Linked DNA regions of Variovorax paradoxus EPS. The protein of the gene in region 2 interacts with the protein of the main gene of each other region in a pairwise test. Links are inferred from orthologs where the notes say so. Each region holds a gene or a part of one and is shown on either strand. Other genes may lie near its edges. The genes, in order: VARPA_RS25870 and nuoG.

Region 1 (7,555 bases), 1.3 Mb from region 2 along the record:
TAGACGATCGCAAACGCTGATTTCGCGTTTCTTGACCTAGGTCAATTTTTCTCCCGATGGATGTGGGGTGCAAGCGTGCACTGAGGCCTTTGTTCGGGCCTTGTCCGGAGCGGGTGCACAGGCCACCGGGTACTCCCCTCCGCGAATGTCCCCCGCTTCGCTCCTCCTTTATTTCGCTGCGGGGAGCACCCGATGCCCTGCGCACTTGGGCACGCTGCTGGCATATCGCTGATCAACGACCGCTCTGAAAACGATCACGCCGATGGGGTGCCTTGCGCAGCGAAATCAAGGAGGAGGGGCGAAGCCCCGGGGGACATTCGCGGAGCAAGGTACCCCGTCGGCGTGATCGCCGCCCTGAATAACAGCGCCAAGAACAACAGCGCAGCATCACCAAGCCCTTCCAAAAACGAAGCCAAGTGCTAGGGATATCTCGGGGGTCTCAACAACTCGCGATTCGTGTGAACTTGACTGCGGTCAAGAGTTTTTGAGTCGTGCAGTCCGACAGTCATCCACGCGCAAAAACAAGTGATTCATTTCCGTTTTTCACTCGACTGATTGCGTCGTCTTTCCCGAGACCGTCGGACTCATCAAAACATTAAGGACAACTCCATGACTCGGCCAACCACCACGATTGCGGGTTCCAACCCCGCGATGTATCCACCTTCGGATTCCACCTACGCCGTCACCGCCAAGCGGTCCGAAGCGTATCGATGGGGACAGTTGCTGATCGGCATCGTCTGCATGGCGATGATCGCGAACCTGCAGTACGGCTGGACCCTCTTCGTCAACCCCATCGCTGAAAAGCACGGCTGGAGCCGCGCCGCCATCCAGGTGGCCTTCACCATCTTCGTGCTCACCGAAACCTGGCTCGTGCCCATCGAGGGCTATCTGGTCGACCGCTTCGGCCCACGCCCCGTGGTGCTCGTGGGCGGCGTGCTCTGCGGCCTTGGGTGGGTGATGAATTCGTTCGCTGCGTCGCTGCCGATGCTCTACGTTGCGGCGGCCGTCGGCGGTATCGGCGCGGGCGCGGTGTACGGCACCTGCGTGGGCAATGCGCTCAAGTGGTTTCCCGATCGTCGCGGGCTTGCAGCGGGCATGACCGCCGCGGGCTTCGGTGCCGGCTCGGCCCTCACGATCATCCCGATCTCCGTGATGATCAAGACCAGCGGCTACGAGTCTGCGTTTCTCTATTTTGGGATCGGTCAGGGCGTGATCGTCTTCGCCCTGGCCTGGTTGCTCACCCGTGCACCCGATCACGTGAAGGCGGCGTCGAGCCGCGGCAACGTGCAGCAGTCGCAGCGCGACTACGCACCGTCGGAGGTACTGCGTTCGCCCATCTTCTGGGTGATGTACGCGATGTTCGTGATGGTGGCGGCCGGCGGCCTCATGGCCACCGCGCAGCTCGCGCCCATTGCGCAGGACTTCAAGATCATGGACGTGCCGGTCAACATCATGGGCCTGGTGCTGCCCGCGCTGACCTTCGCGCTCGCCATCGACCGCGTGCTCAACGGCCTGACGCGGCCCTTCTTCGGCTGGGTCTCCGACAAGATCGGCCGCGAGCAGACGATGTTCGTCGCCTTCGCGCTCGAAGCGGTCGGCATCCTGGCGCTGTACCACTACGGACAGAACCCCATCCTCTTCGTGCTGCTGACCGGCATGGTGTTCTTCGCCTGGGGCGAGATCTACAGCCTGTTCCCATCGACCTGCGCCGACACCTTCGGCTCCAAGTACGCCGCGTCGAACGCCGGCATGCTCTACACCGCGAAGGGCACGGCCTCGCTGCTGGTGCCGCTCTCCAGCGTGCTCGCCGCATCCACCGGCAGCTGGCATGCGGTGTTCATCGTCGCGAGCGCAGTGAATGCCGCGGCCGCGCTGATGGCCTGGTTCGTGTTGCGTCCGATGCGCCGCAAGCACATCGAGGCCAGCCGCCAGGCGTCCTGATTCCATTGTTCTTTCAGTCAGCGAAGGCCGATGCGCGAGGCGCGCGAGCGCAGCACGTCGGCCCGCCACGGGTCGGTGGCTTCGAGGGTGTCGGCCGCGACCTGCAAGGCGCGCATCTGCTCCACGTCCTCGATGAGCTTGCGGGGGCTGAGCAAGGCCTCCACGAGCATGAAGGCCTCGTCGGCGAGGCCCCGGAGCGCATCGGCAAGGCGCTCGGCGCCCTTCGCCTGTACGGAGTGACCAAGGGTCGGCATGAGTGGCTCCCGGTTGCATTGAAGGTTGAAGGTTGAACGCCTTCATCTTCTGCCCGGTCACCGCCCAAGTAAAACGAGATTAATTGCCAGTTGAATGCAAAAATAATGCATTCAACGAGGGCGCCTCGATGGACATCAACCTGGCCCGCACCTTTCTCGCGATCGTCGAGACGCGCAGCTTCCAGCGCGCCGCGGAGCGCCTGCATGTGACGCAGACCTCGGTGAGCGCACGCGTGCGAACGCTCGAAGAACTGCTGCGCCGCAAGCTCTTCGTGCGCAACAAGGCCGGTGCCGCCCTCACGCGCGCGGGCGAACAATTTCTTCCTCATGCGACGACGCTCGTGCAGGTGTGGGAGCGGGCGCGCCACCAGGTGGCGGTGCCCGATGGCAGCCAGGCGGTGCTCGCGGCCGGTTGCGAGATCAGCCTGTGGGACCCGCTGCTGCTGCGCTGGCTGCTGTGGCTGCGCCAGACCGCGCCGCAGCTCGCGGTTCGCACCGAGGTCGGCTTTCCGCACGACCTGCTCGACAAGGTGGCGGCGGGCGTGCTTGATATCGCCATCGTCTATGCCCCGCAGCAGCGGCCGGGGCTGCGCGTGGAATTGCTCATCGAAGAAAAGCTCGTGATGGTCACGACCGCCAAGCGCCCGCGCGTGCCGCGGCCGGCGGACTACGTGTACGTCGACTGGGGCCCGGAGTTCGCGGCGCAGCACGGCCTTGCGTTTCCCGAACTCTCCAACGCGGCGGTGAAGGCAGGGCTCGGGCCGCTCGGCCGCGAGTACCTGCTGGCCGCGGGTGGCACCGGCTACTTCCGGCTCGACGTGGTGCGCGCGCATCTCGAATCGGGGCATCTGCGGCGCGTGCCCAACACGCCGGAGTTTCTCTACCCCGCGTACGCGGTCTACGCGGTGGGCGCCGATCCGGCCATCGTCGGGCCGGCGCTCGCGGGTTTGCGCGAGGTCTCTGCCGGCGGCGCCCGGCCCCTTGTTTCCGGGAAATTGACCTGAGTCAAGGCCATTGCCTTCTTATTCCCTGACAGTGCCCCCACAGCGGGAAACCACGGTTTTCCTGGGACGCGGCCTCCGAGCCGGGATGCAAGGTCACGATGAATAAGAAACCGCCAAGGAGCGCCGCATGAACGAAGTGGGCCGACACGCCACGATGAGCGAATCCGATGAACTGGCCGCGGTGCGCCAGGTGCTGCAGGAGCGCGCCGAAGAACCGGGGGCCTTGCTCCCGATCCTTCACGACGTGCAGGACGCGCTGGGCTACATCCCGCCGCACACCGTGACGACGATCGCCGAGGGCGTGAACCTCTCGCGCGCCGAAGTGCATGGCGTCATCACCTACTACCACCACTTTCGCTCCGCACCCGCGGCGCGCCACGTGATCCAGATCTGCCGGGCCGAGGCCTGCCAGTCGATGGGTGCCGATGCGCTCTTGGCCCACGCGGAACTGCGGCTGGGCTGCAGCGCACATGGCCATTCGAAGGACGGCAACTTCACGCTGGAGCCGGCCTTCTGTCTGGGCCTGTGCGCGTCGTCGCCCGCGATGACGATCAACGAAGAACCGCACGCGCGCATGACGACGCGTTCGTTCGATGCGCTGGTGGCGCAATACGGAAGCTGCGCATGAGCCTCACCATCTATGTCCCGCGCGACTCGGCCGCACTGGCGGTCGGCGCTGAGCGCGTGGCCGAGCGCATCGCACAAGAGGCCGCCATTCGCGGCGTGTCTTTCGGCATGGTGCGCAACGGCTCGCGCGGTCTCTTCTGGCTGGAGCCGATGGTCGAGGTGAGCACGCCCGCCGGTCGCGTGGCCTATGGCCCCGTGACCATCGACGACGTGGCCGACCTGTTCGACGCCGGCTTCGCCGAAGGCGCGCAGACGCACCCGCTCTCGCTCGGCCTGACCGACGAGATTCCGTACCTGAAGAAGCAGGAGCGCCTGACCTTTGCACGCATGGGCATCACCGATCCGGTGTCGGTTGCCGACTACGAAGCGCACGAAGGCTATGCGGGCCTGCGCCGTGCACTGGGCCTCAAGCCCGAGGAAGTGGTGCAGCAGGTGCTCGACTCCGGCCTGCGCGGCCGCGGCGGCGCAGCCTTTCCGGCGGGCATCAAGTGGAAGACGGTGATGGCCACGCCGGCCGCGCAGAAGTACATCGTCTGCAATGCCGACGAAGGCGACTCGGGCACTTTCTCCGACCGCATGACGATGGAGGGTGACCCGCTCATGCTCGTCGAGGGCATGACCATCGCGGGCATCGCGACCGGCGCGACCAAGGGTTATGTCTACATCCGCTCCGAATACCCGCACGCCATCGCGACGATGAACGAGGCGATCCGCGCGGCCGAGACTGCCGGGTTCCTGGGCGACAACATCCTCGGCTCGGGCCGGACCTTCTGGCTCGAAGTGCGCAAGGGCGCGGGCTCGTATGTATGCGGCGAAGAAACCGCGCTGCTCGAAAGCCTGGAAGGCAAGCGCGGCATCGTGCGCGCCAAGCCGCCGCTGCCGGCCATCACCGGCCTCTTCGGGCAGCCGACGCTCATCAACAACGTGATCACGCTCGCGAGCGTGCCGCTGATCCTTGCGCGCGGTGCCGAGCACTACCGCGACTTCGGCGTGGGCCGTTCGCGCGGCACGCTGCCGATGCAGCTGGCCGGCAACATCAAGCACGGCGGGCTGGTGGAGAAGGCCTTCGGCGTCACGCTGCGGGAGCTGCTGTACGACTATGGCGGCGGCTCCGCCTCGGGCCGGCCGATCAAGGCGGTGCAGGTCGGCGGGCCACTCGGTGCGTACCTTCCCGAATCGCAATGGGACCTGCCGCTCGACTACGAGGCCTACGCGGCCGTGGGCGGCACCGTGGGCCACGGCGGCATCGTGGTGCACGACGACACGGCGGACCTCTCGAAGCTCGCGCGCTATGCGATGGAGTTCTGCGCCATCGAATCGTGCGGCAAGTGCACGCCGTGCCGCATCGGATCGACGCGCGGCGTCGAGGTGATCGACAAGATCCGCGCGGACAACAAGCGCGTGGAGCACGTCATCCTGCTGCGCGACCTGTGCAACACCATGGTCCACGGTTCGCTGTGCGCCATGGGCGGCATGACGCCGTTCCCGGTGCTGTCCGCACTCGACCATTTCCCACAGGACTTCGGTCTGGTGGTTCCCGATCGCAAGGCTGCTTGAGCGCGTCGCTCGCACCGCACCGCACAAGCAGCAGGAGACAAGAACACATGCTCGACCATCTGAAAGAAATCGACTACGGCACCCCCAAGCGCGAATCGACGCGCGAAGTGACGCTGGAGATCGACGGCAACGAAGTCACCGTGCCCGCGGGCACCTCGCTGATGCGCGCGGCGGTGGATGCCGGCATCAACGTGCCCAAGCTCTGCGCCACCGACAGCCTGGAGCCCTTCGGCTCGTGCCGCCTGTGCCTGGTCGAGATCGAGGGCCGCAAGGGCTTTCCGGCCTCGTGCACCACACCGGCCGAAGCCGGCATGAAGGTGCGCACGCAAACGCCCAAGCTGCAGGACCTGCGCAAGGGCGTGATGGAGCTCTATATCTCCGACCATCCGCTCGACTGCCTTACCTGCTCGGCCAACGGCAACTGCGAGCTGCAGGACATGGCGGGCGTCACGGGCCTGCGCAACGTGCGCTACGGCTTCGACGGCGCGAACCACCTGAAGGACCAGAAGGACGAGTCGAACCCGTACTTCACCTACGACCCTTCGAAGTGCATCGTGTGCAACCGGTGCGTGCGCGCCTGCGAGGAAACGCAGGGCACCTTCGCGCTGACCATCAGCGGCCGCGGCTTCGAGTCGCGCGTGTCGCCGGGCCAGGACGAAGCCTTCATGGAATCGGAGTGCGTGAGCTGCGGCGCCTGCGTCGAAGCCTGCCCGACAGCCACCTTGCAAGAGAAGTCGGTCATCTGGCTCGGCCAGCCCGAGCACAGCATCATCACCACCTGCGCCTACTGCGGCGTGGGTTGCGCCTTCAAGGCCGAGATGAAGGGCAACGAGGTCGTGCGCATGACGCCGTGGAAAGACGGCAAGGCCAACGAAGGCCACTCCTGCGTGAAGGGCCGCTTCGCCTGGGGCTATGCGACCCACCAGGACCGCATGCTCAAGCCGATGATCCGCAAGAACATCAGCGACCCGTGGCAAGAGGTGAGCTGGGACACCGCGCTCAACTACGCTGCCGGCGAATTCAAGCGCCTGCAGGCCAAGTACGGCAAGGATTCGATCGGCGGCATCACGTCGTCGCGCTGCACGAATGAAGAAACCTACCTCGTGCAGAAGCTGGTGCGTGCGGCCTTCGGCAACAACAACGTCGACACCTGCGCCCGCGTGTGCCACTCGCCCACGGGCTATGGTCTGAAGCAGACGCTCGGTGAATCGGCCGGCACGCAGACCTTCAAGTCGGTGGAGAAGGCCGACGTGATCATGGTGATCGGCGCCAATCCGACCGATGGCCACCCGGTGTTCGCCTCGCGCATGAAGAAGCGCTTGCGCGAAGGCGCCAAGCTGATCGTGGTCGATCCGCGCCGCATCGACATCGTGAAGTCGCCGCACGTGAAGGCCTCGCACCACCTGCAGTTGAAGCCCGGCACCAACGTGGCCGTGGTCACCGCGCTCGCGCACGTGATCGTGACCGAGGGGCTCACGGCCGATGCCTTCATCGCCGAGCGCTGCGACACCGCCTCGTTCGCTGCGTGGAGGGATTTCGTCGCGCAGCCCGAGCAATCGCCCGAGGCCACCGAGAAGGCCACCGGCGTGCCGGCTGCCGAGATGCGCGCCGCGGCCCGCTTGTTCGCGAGCGCCGCCAACGGCGCAATCTTCTACGGCCTCGGCGTGACCGAGCACAGCCAGGGCTCCACCACCGTGATGGGCATTGCCAACCTCGCGATGGCCACCGGCAACGTCGGCCGTGAAGGCGTGGGCGTGAACCCGCTGCGAGGCCAGAACAACGTGCAGGGCGCGTGCGACATGGGCTCGTTCCCGCACGAGCTGCCGGGCTACCGCCATGTATCGGACAGCACCACGCGTGCCTCGTTCGAAGCGGCCTGGGGCGTGACCATCGACCCGGAGCCGGGCCTGCGCATTCCCAACATGTTCGACTCCGCCATCGGCGGCGGCTTCAAGGGCCTGTACTGCGAAGGCGAGGACATCGTGCAGTCGGACCCCAACACGCAGCACGTGGCCGCGGCCATGATGGCGATGGAGTGCGTGGTGGTGCAGGACATGTTCCTCAACGAAACCGCCAAGTACGCGCATGTGTTCCTGCCGGGTTCGTCGTTCCTCGAGAAGGACGGCACCTTCACCAATGCCGAGCGCCGCATCTCGCGCGTTCGCAAGGTGA
Region 2 (7,791 bases):
TGAAGATCTTCCAGCCCAGACGCATGATCTGGTCATAGCGGAAGCGCGGGAACGTCGAGCGCACCCACAGGAACATGGTGACCACGCAGAAGGTCTTGAGGCCCAGCCAGATCCAGCCCGGGATGAAGCTCAGGAACTCGAACGGTGGCAGCCAGCCGCCGAGGAACAGCACCACGGTGAGGATCGAGACCAGCCACATATTGGCGTACTCGGCCAGGAAGAACATCGCGAAGCTCATGCCCGAGTACTCGATCATGTGGCCCGCAACGATTTCCGACTCGCCTTCCACCACGTCGAACGGGTGGCGGTTGGTTTCGGCGAGACCCGAGATGAAGTAGACGACGAAGATCGGCAGCAGCGGCAGCCAGTTCCACGACAGGAACCCGACGCCCATGTCATGGAACATGCCCTTGCCCTGGACCGTGACGATCTCGCTCATGTTCAAGCTGCCGGTGACCATCAGCACCACGACGAAGCAGAAACCCATCGCGATTTCGTAGCTCACCATTTGCGCCGAGGCGCGCAGCGCACCGAGGAACGCGTATTTCGAGTTCGATGCCCAGCCGGCAATGATCACGCCGTACACCTCGAGCGAGGTGATGGCCATCACGAACAACAGGCCTGCGTTGATATTGGCCAGCGCCACGTCGGGGCCGAAGGGAATCACGGCCCATGCGGCGAGCGCCGGCATGATGGTCATGATCGGGCCGAGCAGGAACAGACCCTTGTTGGCGACCGTCGGAATGATGATTTCCTTGGTCATCAGCTTGAGCGCGTCGGCGATCGGCTGGAGAAGACCCAGCGGTCCGATGCGGTTGGGGCCGATGCGGATCTGCGTGAAGCCGATGGCCTTGCGTTCCCACAGCGTGAGGTACGCCACGGCGCCCATCAGCGGGATCACGACCACGATGATCTTGATCAGCGTCCAGATCACGGGCCATGCCAAGGCCGTCCACCAGCCTGCGGCGATCAGCCCCTGGCCGAAGCCATGAATCGCGTCGATCATGCCAATGCCTCCTCGGCTTGACCCGATGCGACCGGTGCGGTCGATGCGTTGCGCGCATCGGCCGTCAGTTGCAGCGACGGGGCGCGGCGCACGATGGAGTCGAGCTGATAGATGCTCGCGACCACCGGTGCCGGCGCAGCGCCATTGGAGGCGACGGCGCTGGCGGCCGTTGCGTTGTTCAGGGCGCTGGCCGGTACGGTACCGCCCTCCTCCAACGCCTGCACCGTCTTGAGCACTTCAGCGGTCGATTCGAACGCGAAGCCGGGCAGGCCCAGCAGGTTCGCCAGCACGCGCATCACCTTCCACGCCGGACGCGCTTCGCCTTGCGGCTTCACGACGGCATGGAAACTTTGCAGGCGGCCTTCGGCATTGACGAAGGTGCCGGGGGTTTCGGTGAACGGGGCGATCGGCAGCAGCACATCGCTGAATTCGAGGTTGGCCTTGAAGGGGCTCAGCGTGACGACCATCTGCGCGTTGCCGATGACATCGGCGGCGGCAGCGCCGGCAGCCGAATCGAACACCGGCTCGGTGTTCAGCAGCAGCACGGCCTTGAGGCCGGAGCCGGCGGCGAGCATGCGGCCGGCATCGAGGCCGCCGTTCTTCGGGAAGGCGCCGACGAGCTGCGCGCCCACCGTGTTGGCGGCTTCGGTCAGGTAGCCGACGGTCGCGCCGGTCTGCGCGCCGATCCAGTTCGCGAGGGCCAGCAGGCTGCTGGCTTGCGCGTGGTGGGCGGCGGCGTTGCCGAGCAGGATGGCCTTGCGTTCGCCGCCCAGCAGCGAGGCTGCGATGGCTTGTGCGGCAGCATCAGGCTCGTTCTTCGGTGCGAGCGGTGCGGCAACGCCGTTGGTCTTGCCAATGGCGGCGGCAACCGCGGCCAGTGCTTCGATCCATTGGTCCGCTTCGACGATGGTTGACTGCGCCACATTGATGGCCCAGGCATCGCGATCGGCCATGAGGCCGGACGATGTGATCACCGACAGCGCAGCGCCCTTGCGCACGGCCTGGCGGATGCGCTGCGCGAACAGCGGGTGTTCCTTGCGCAAGTTCGAACCGACGACCAGCGCGCGCTGCACTTGCGTGAGCGAGGCAATCGAGGTGCCGAGCCAACGCACGCCTTCGAACGCCGTGAATTCGGCGTTGCGGAGGCGATAGTCGATGTTGTCGCTGCCCATTTCACGCGTGAGCATGGCGGCGAGCTGCAGTTCTTCGAGCGTGCTGTGCGGGCTGACCAGCGTGCCGATGCTTTGCGCACCGTGGTCGGTCTTGATCTGCTTCAGGCCATTGGCCACGTATTCGAGCGCGGTCTGCCAGTCGACCTGCTGCCATTGGCCGCCCTGCTTGAGCATGGGTTGCGTCAGGCGTTCCGGGCCGTTGAGGGCTTCGTACGAGAAGCGGTCGCGGTCGGCGATCCAGCATTCGTTGACGTCTTCGTTCTCGAGCGGCACCACGCGCATCACGCGGTTGTTCTTGACCTGGACGATCAGGTTCGAGCCGGTCGAATCGTGCGGGCTCACCGACTTGCGGCGCGACAGTTCCCAGGTACGGGCGCTGTAGCGGAACGGCTTGCTCGTGAGCGCGCCGACCGGGCAGATGTCGATCATGTTGCCCGACAGTTCCGAGTCGACCGAGTCGCCGAGGAAGGTCTCGATTTCGGAGTGTTCGCCGCGCTGGGTCATGCCGAGTTCCATCACGCCGGCCACTTCCTGGCCGAAGCGGACGCAGCGCGTGCAATGGATGCAGCGGCTCATCTCTTCCATGCTGATCAGCGGGCCGACGTCCTTGTGGAAGACGACGCGCTTTTCTTCTTCGTAGCGCGAGGAAGAACCGCCATAGCCGACGGCCAAGTCTTGCAGTTGGCACTCGCCGCCCTGGTCGCAGATCGGGCAATCCAGCGGGTGGTTGATCAGGAGGAACTCCATGACGGACTGCTGCGCCTTGATGGCCTTCTCGCTCTTGGTGCGAACGATCATGCCCTGCGTGACGGGCGTGGCGCAGGCCGGCATCGGCTTGGGCGCCTTTTCCACGTCGACCAGGCACATGCGGCAGTTGGCCGCGATGCTGAGTTTCTTGTGATAGCAGAAGTGCGGGATGTACGTGCCTGCCTTGTCGGCCGCATGCATGATCATGCTGCCTTCGGTCACGTCGACCTTCTTGCCGTCGAGTTCGATTTCAACCATATATGTATTTCTCGGGGCTCAGGCCTGAACGGGCGCTTTCGGGACGTAGCCCGGAATCAAGGCCTCGAACTCGTGACGGAAGTGCTTGATCATGGCGCGCACCGGCATTGCCGCTGCATCGCCGAGGGCGCAGATGGTGCGGCCCTGGATGTTGTCTGCGACGGAATTGAGCAGGTCCATGTCGGTCGCCCTGCCCTGCCCGTTATGGATGCGGTCCACCACGCGGTAGAGCCAGCCCGTGCCTTCGCGGCACGGCGTGCACTGGCCGCAGGATTCGTGCATGTAGAAGTACGAAAGGCGCTTGAGCGATTCGACCATCGAGCGGCTGTCGTCCATGACGATCACCGCGCCCGAGCCCAGCATGGAGCCGGCCTTGGCTATGGAGTCGTAGTCCATGGTGCAGGCCATCATGATGTCGGCCGGCAGCACCGGGGACGACGATCCACCGGGAATCACGGCCTTGAGCGTGCGGCCCTTGCGAACACCGCCGCACAGCTCCAGCAGCTTGGAGAACGGCGTACCCATCGGCACTTCGTAGTTGCCGGGCAGTTCGACGTCACCGCTCACCGAATAGATCTTGGTGCCGCCGTTGTTCGGCTTGCCGCATTCGAGATACGCCGGACCACCGTTGTTGATGATCCAGGGCACCGCCGCGAAGGTCTCGGTGTTGTTGATGGTGGTCGGCTTGCCGTAGAGGCCGAAGCTCGCCGGGAATGGCGGCTTGAAGCGCGGCTGGCCCTTCTTGCCTTCGAGCGATTCGAGCAGCGCGGTTTCTTCGCCGCAGATGTAGGCGCCAAAGCCGTGGGCGGCATGCAACTGGAAGTTGTACGTGCTGCCCATGATCTTGTCGCCGAGGTAGCCGGCGGCGCGCGCTTCTTCGAGGGCTTCCTCGAAGCGGTCGTAGCTCTGGAAGATCTCGCCGTGGATGTAGTTGTAGCCCACGCTGATGCCCATCGCGTACGCCGCGATGGCCATGCCTTCGATCACGATGTGCGGGTTGAACTGCAGGATGTCGCGGTCCTTGCACGTGCCCGGCTCGCCTTCGTCGGAGTTGCAGACGAGGTACTTCTGGCCCGGGAACTGGCGGGGCATGAAGCTCCACTTCAGGCCCGTCGGGAAACCGGCGCCGCCACGGCCGCGCAAGCCCGAGGCCTTCACTTCGGCGATCACCTGGTCAGGCGTGAGACCCTCGGTGAGGATCTTGCGCAGCGCCTTGTAGCCACCGCGCGCTTCGTAGTCGGCGAGGCGCCAGTTGGTGCCGTTCAGGCCGGCATAGATCTGCGGCTCGATGTGGCGGTCATGGAAACAGGTCTGGACGCCCGTTGCCTGGAACTGCTGGAGTACTTGTTCGGGCGACATCAGGCAGTCTCCCCTTTGGTCGAAGCGCGCAGGCCTTCGATGAGTTGGTCGAGCTTCTCGTTGCTCATGAAGCTGCACATGGTGCGGTCGTTGACCAGCATCACGGGCGAATCGGCGCAGGCGCCCAGGCACTCGCTCTGCTGCAGCGTGAACAGGCCATCGCCGGTGGTCTCGCCCATCTTGATGCCGAGCTTCTTTTCGAGGTGCACGAGCGCGGTGACGCCGTCACGCAGTTGGCATGGCAGGTTGGTGCACACGTTGAGCTTGAACTTGCCCACCGGGTGCTGGTTGTACATGTTGTAGAAGGTCGTCACCTCGTGCACGGCGATGGGCGCCATGCCGAGGTAGTCGGCGATCTCGCGCTCGCGCTGCATGCTGATGTAGCCCTCGTCCTGCTGGACGATGGCTAGGCACGCCATCACGGCGGATTGCTTGCCGGCTTCGGGGTACTTGGCGACCTCGCGCGCAAAGCGCTCGAGGATTTCAGCCTTCAACGGGGCCGCAGGGGCCGCATCGTGGTGATGGGTTGAGGAAGTCGTCATTCGCTCTTTCTCACCTGTCGATTTCGCCGAACACGATGTCCATCGTGCCGATCACCGCGACAGCGTCGGCGATCATGTGACCGCGCGACATTTCGTCGAGGGCGGCGAGGTGCGGGAAACCAGGGGCGCGGATCTTCAGGCGATAGGGCTTGTTGGCGCCGTCGCTCACGAGATAGATGCCGAACTCGCCCTTCGGATGCTCGACGGCGGCATAGGCCTCGCCTTCGGGTACGTGGAAGCCTTCGGTGAAGAGCTTGAAATGGTGGATCAGCTCCTCCATGTTCGCCTTCATCGATTCGCGCGCGGGCGCGGCGACCTTGTGGTTGTCGGTGATCACCGGGCCGGGATTCACGCGCAGCCATGCCGAGCACTGCTGGATGATCTTGTTGGCCTGGCGCATCTCTTCGACGCGCACGAGGTAGCGGTCGTAGCAGTCGCCGGTCTTGCCCACGGGCACGTCGAACTGCATCTGGTCGTAGACGTCGTAGGGCTGCTTCTTGCGCAGGTCCCATTCGATGCCCGAGCCGCGCAGCATGGGGCCGGTGAAGCCCAGGTTCAGCGCGCGCTCCGGCGTCACGACGCCGATGCCCACGGTGCGCTGCTTCCAGATGCGGTTGTCGGTGAGCAGCGTCTCGTACTCGTCGACCATCTTCGGGAAGCGCTTGCAGAAGTCGTCGATGAAGTCGAGCAGCGAACCCTGGCGGTTTTCGTTCAGGCGCTCGATGGCCTTCGCGTTCTTGATCTTGCTGACCTTGTACTGCGGCATCGCGTCCGGCAGGTCGCGGTAGACGCCACCCGGACGGAAGTAAGCCGCGTGCATGCGCGCGCCGGAAACGGCCTCGTACATGTCGAACAGGTCTTCACGCTCGCGGAAGCAGTAGATGAGCATGTTCATCGCGCCGCAATCCAGACCGTGCGCGCCGAGCCACAAGAGGTGGTTCAAGAGGCGGGTGATCTCGGCGAACATCACGCGGATGTATTGCGCACGGATCGGCACGTCCAAGCCCATCATCCGCTCGATGGCGAGGCAGTAGGCGTGCTCGTTGGACATCATCGACACGTAATCGAGGCGGTCCATGTAGGGCAGCGACTGGATGAAGGTGCGCGATTCGGCAAGCTTCTCTGTCGCGCGGTGCAGCAGGCCGATGTGCGGGTCGGCGCGCTGGATCACTTCGCCGTCGAGCTCGAGCACCAGGCGCAGCACGCCGTGCGCGGCCGGATGCTGGGGGCCGAAGTTGAGGGTGTAGTTCTTGATTTCGGCCATATCAGTGCAAACCGCCGCCGTAGTTGTCTTCGCGGATCACGCGCGGCGTGATTTCTCGCGGCTCGATCGATACCGGCTGGTACACGACGCGCTTCTGTTCTTCGTCGTAACGCATCTCGACGTGACCCGACACCGGGAAGTCCTTGCGGAACGGGTGGCCGATGAAGCCGTAGTCGGTCAGGATGCGGCGCAGGTCGTCATGGCCGTCGAACACAATGCCGTAGAGGTCGAATGCTTCGCGCTCGAACCAGGTGGCGGCGTTCCAAACGGGCTGGAGCGAATCGACCACGGGCAGGTCTTCGTTCGGAGCGAACACCTTCAGGCGCACGCGCTGATTGAGCGTGACCGACAGCAGGTGCGAAACCACGCCGTAGCGCTCGCCTTGCCACTCGCCTTCGCGGTAGTCGGAATAATCCATGCCGCAGAGATCGATCAGCTGCTCGAAGCGGCAGCCGGGCGCATCGCGCAACAGCGTGGCGGCTTCGATGTAATCGGCGGCGCTCACCACGACAGTCACCTCGCCCAATGCGAGCGTGACACTCTTGGCCTTGGCGCCAAGCGTCTCGGTGATGGTGGCGCGCAGCACCTCCGGCGAAATTGCAAAGTCAGTCATCGTCGGCAATCTCTCAGGCGCGGGCAATGGTGTTGGTGCGGCGAATCTTCTGCTGCAACTGGATCACGCCGTAGAGCAATGCCTCGGCGGTGGGCGGACAACCCGGAACATAGACGTCGACCGGCACGATGCGGTCGCAGCCGCGCACGACCGAATAGCTGTAATGGTAGTAACCACCGCCATTGGCGCACGAGCCCATCGAGAGCACCCAGCGCGGCTCGGGCATCTGGTCATAGACCTTGCGCAGTGCCGGCGCCATCTTGTTGCACAGCGTGCCGGCCACGATCATCAGATCGGACTGGCGCGGGCTGGGACGGAACAGCATGCCGAAACGGTCGATGTCGTAGCGGGCAGCGCCGGCGTGCATCATTTCGACCGCACAGCATGCGAGGCCGAAGGTCATCGGCCAGAGAGATCCGGTCTTCGCCCAATTCACCACCGAATCGTAGGTGGTGGTGACGAAACCTTCTTTGAGAACGCCTTCAATGGCCATCGTGTGCTTTCCTTGTCATTCCCAGTCGAGCGCGCCTTTTTTCCACTCGTAGATGAAACCTACGACGAGGATGGCGAGAAAGATCATCATGGCCCAGAAGCCGACAGCACCAATCTCCTTGAGCGCAATGGCCCACGGGAAGAGAAAGGCAATTTCGAGATCGAACAGGATGAAGAGAATGGCGACGAGGTAATAGCGCACGTCGAACTTCATGCGCGCATCCTCGAAGGCTTCGAAGCCGCACTCGTAGGGCGCGTTCTTCGCAGCGTCCGGCCGATTGGGGCCGAGGATGTATCCGATGACCTGGGGGGCGACGCCTACGCCGACTCCGACCAAA

The links.
Region 1: the proteins of nuoG (region 2) and VARPA_RS25870 interact in binary tests that used the Escherichia coli proteins (3 or more experiments, as listed by UniProt). The link is inferred for Variovorax paradoxus EPS from one-to-one orthologs.

The regions. Positions count from the first base shown.
Region 1 is NC_014931.1:5,641,149-5,648,703, reverse strand. Bases 2,325-5,076 are described here. They hold VARPA_RS25870 (formate dehydrogenase subunit gamma), read left to right. Parts: upstream 2,325-3,326; coding sequence 3,327-3,827; downstream 3,828-5,076. Other genes in these bases: VARPA_RS25865 (formate dehydrogenase beta subunit), read left to right, coding at 3,824-5,076; VARPA_RS25875 (LysR family transcriptional regulator), read left to right, coding at 2,325-3,199. Also shown: oxlT (oxalate/formate MFS antiporter), read left to right, coding at 652-1,941; VARPA_RS25880 (hypothetical protein), read right to left, coding at 1,959-2,195; more of VARPA_RS25875, read left to right, coding at 2,324-2,324; more of VARPA_RS25865, read left to right, coding at 5,077-5,383; fdhF (formate dehydrogenase subunit alpha), read left to right, coding at 5,431-7,555. UniProt on the Escherichia coli protein: NDH-1 shuttles electrons from NADH, via FMN and iron-sulfur (Fe-S) centers, to quinones in the respiratory chain. The immediate electron acceptor for the enzyme in this species is believed to be ubiquinone.
Region 2 is NC_014931.1:4,335,028-4,342,818, forward strand. Bases 594-3,581 are described here. They hold nuoG (NADH-quinone oxidoreductase subunit NuoG), read right to left. Parts: upstream 3,184-3,581; coding sequence 1,003-3,183; downstream 594-1,002. Other genes in these bases: nuoH (NADH-quinone oxidoreductase subunit NuoH), read right to left, coding at 594-1,006; nuoF (NADH-quinone oxidoreductase subunit NuoF), read right to left, coding at 3,202-3,581. In the rest of the region: more of nuoH, read right to left, coding at 1-593; more of nuoF, read right to left, coding at 3,582-4,542; NADH-quinone oxidoreductase subunit NuoE, read right to left, coding at 4,542-5,084; VARPA_RS20065 (NADH-quinone oxidoreductase subunit D), read right to left, coding at 5,095-6,348; VARPA_RS20070 (NADH-quinone oxidoreductase subunit C), read right to left, coding at 6,350-6,961; VARPA_RS20075 (NuoB/complex I 20 kDa subunit family protein), read right to left, coding at 6,975-7,454; VARPA_RS20080 (NADH-quinone oxidoreductase subunit A), read right to left, coding at 7,470-7,791. UniProt on the Escherichia coli protein: NDH-1 shuttles electrons from NADH, via FMN and iron-sulfur (Fe-S) centers, to quinones in the respiratory chain. The immediate electron acceptor for the enzyme in this species is believed to be ubiquinone.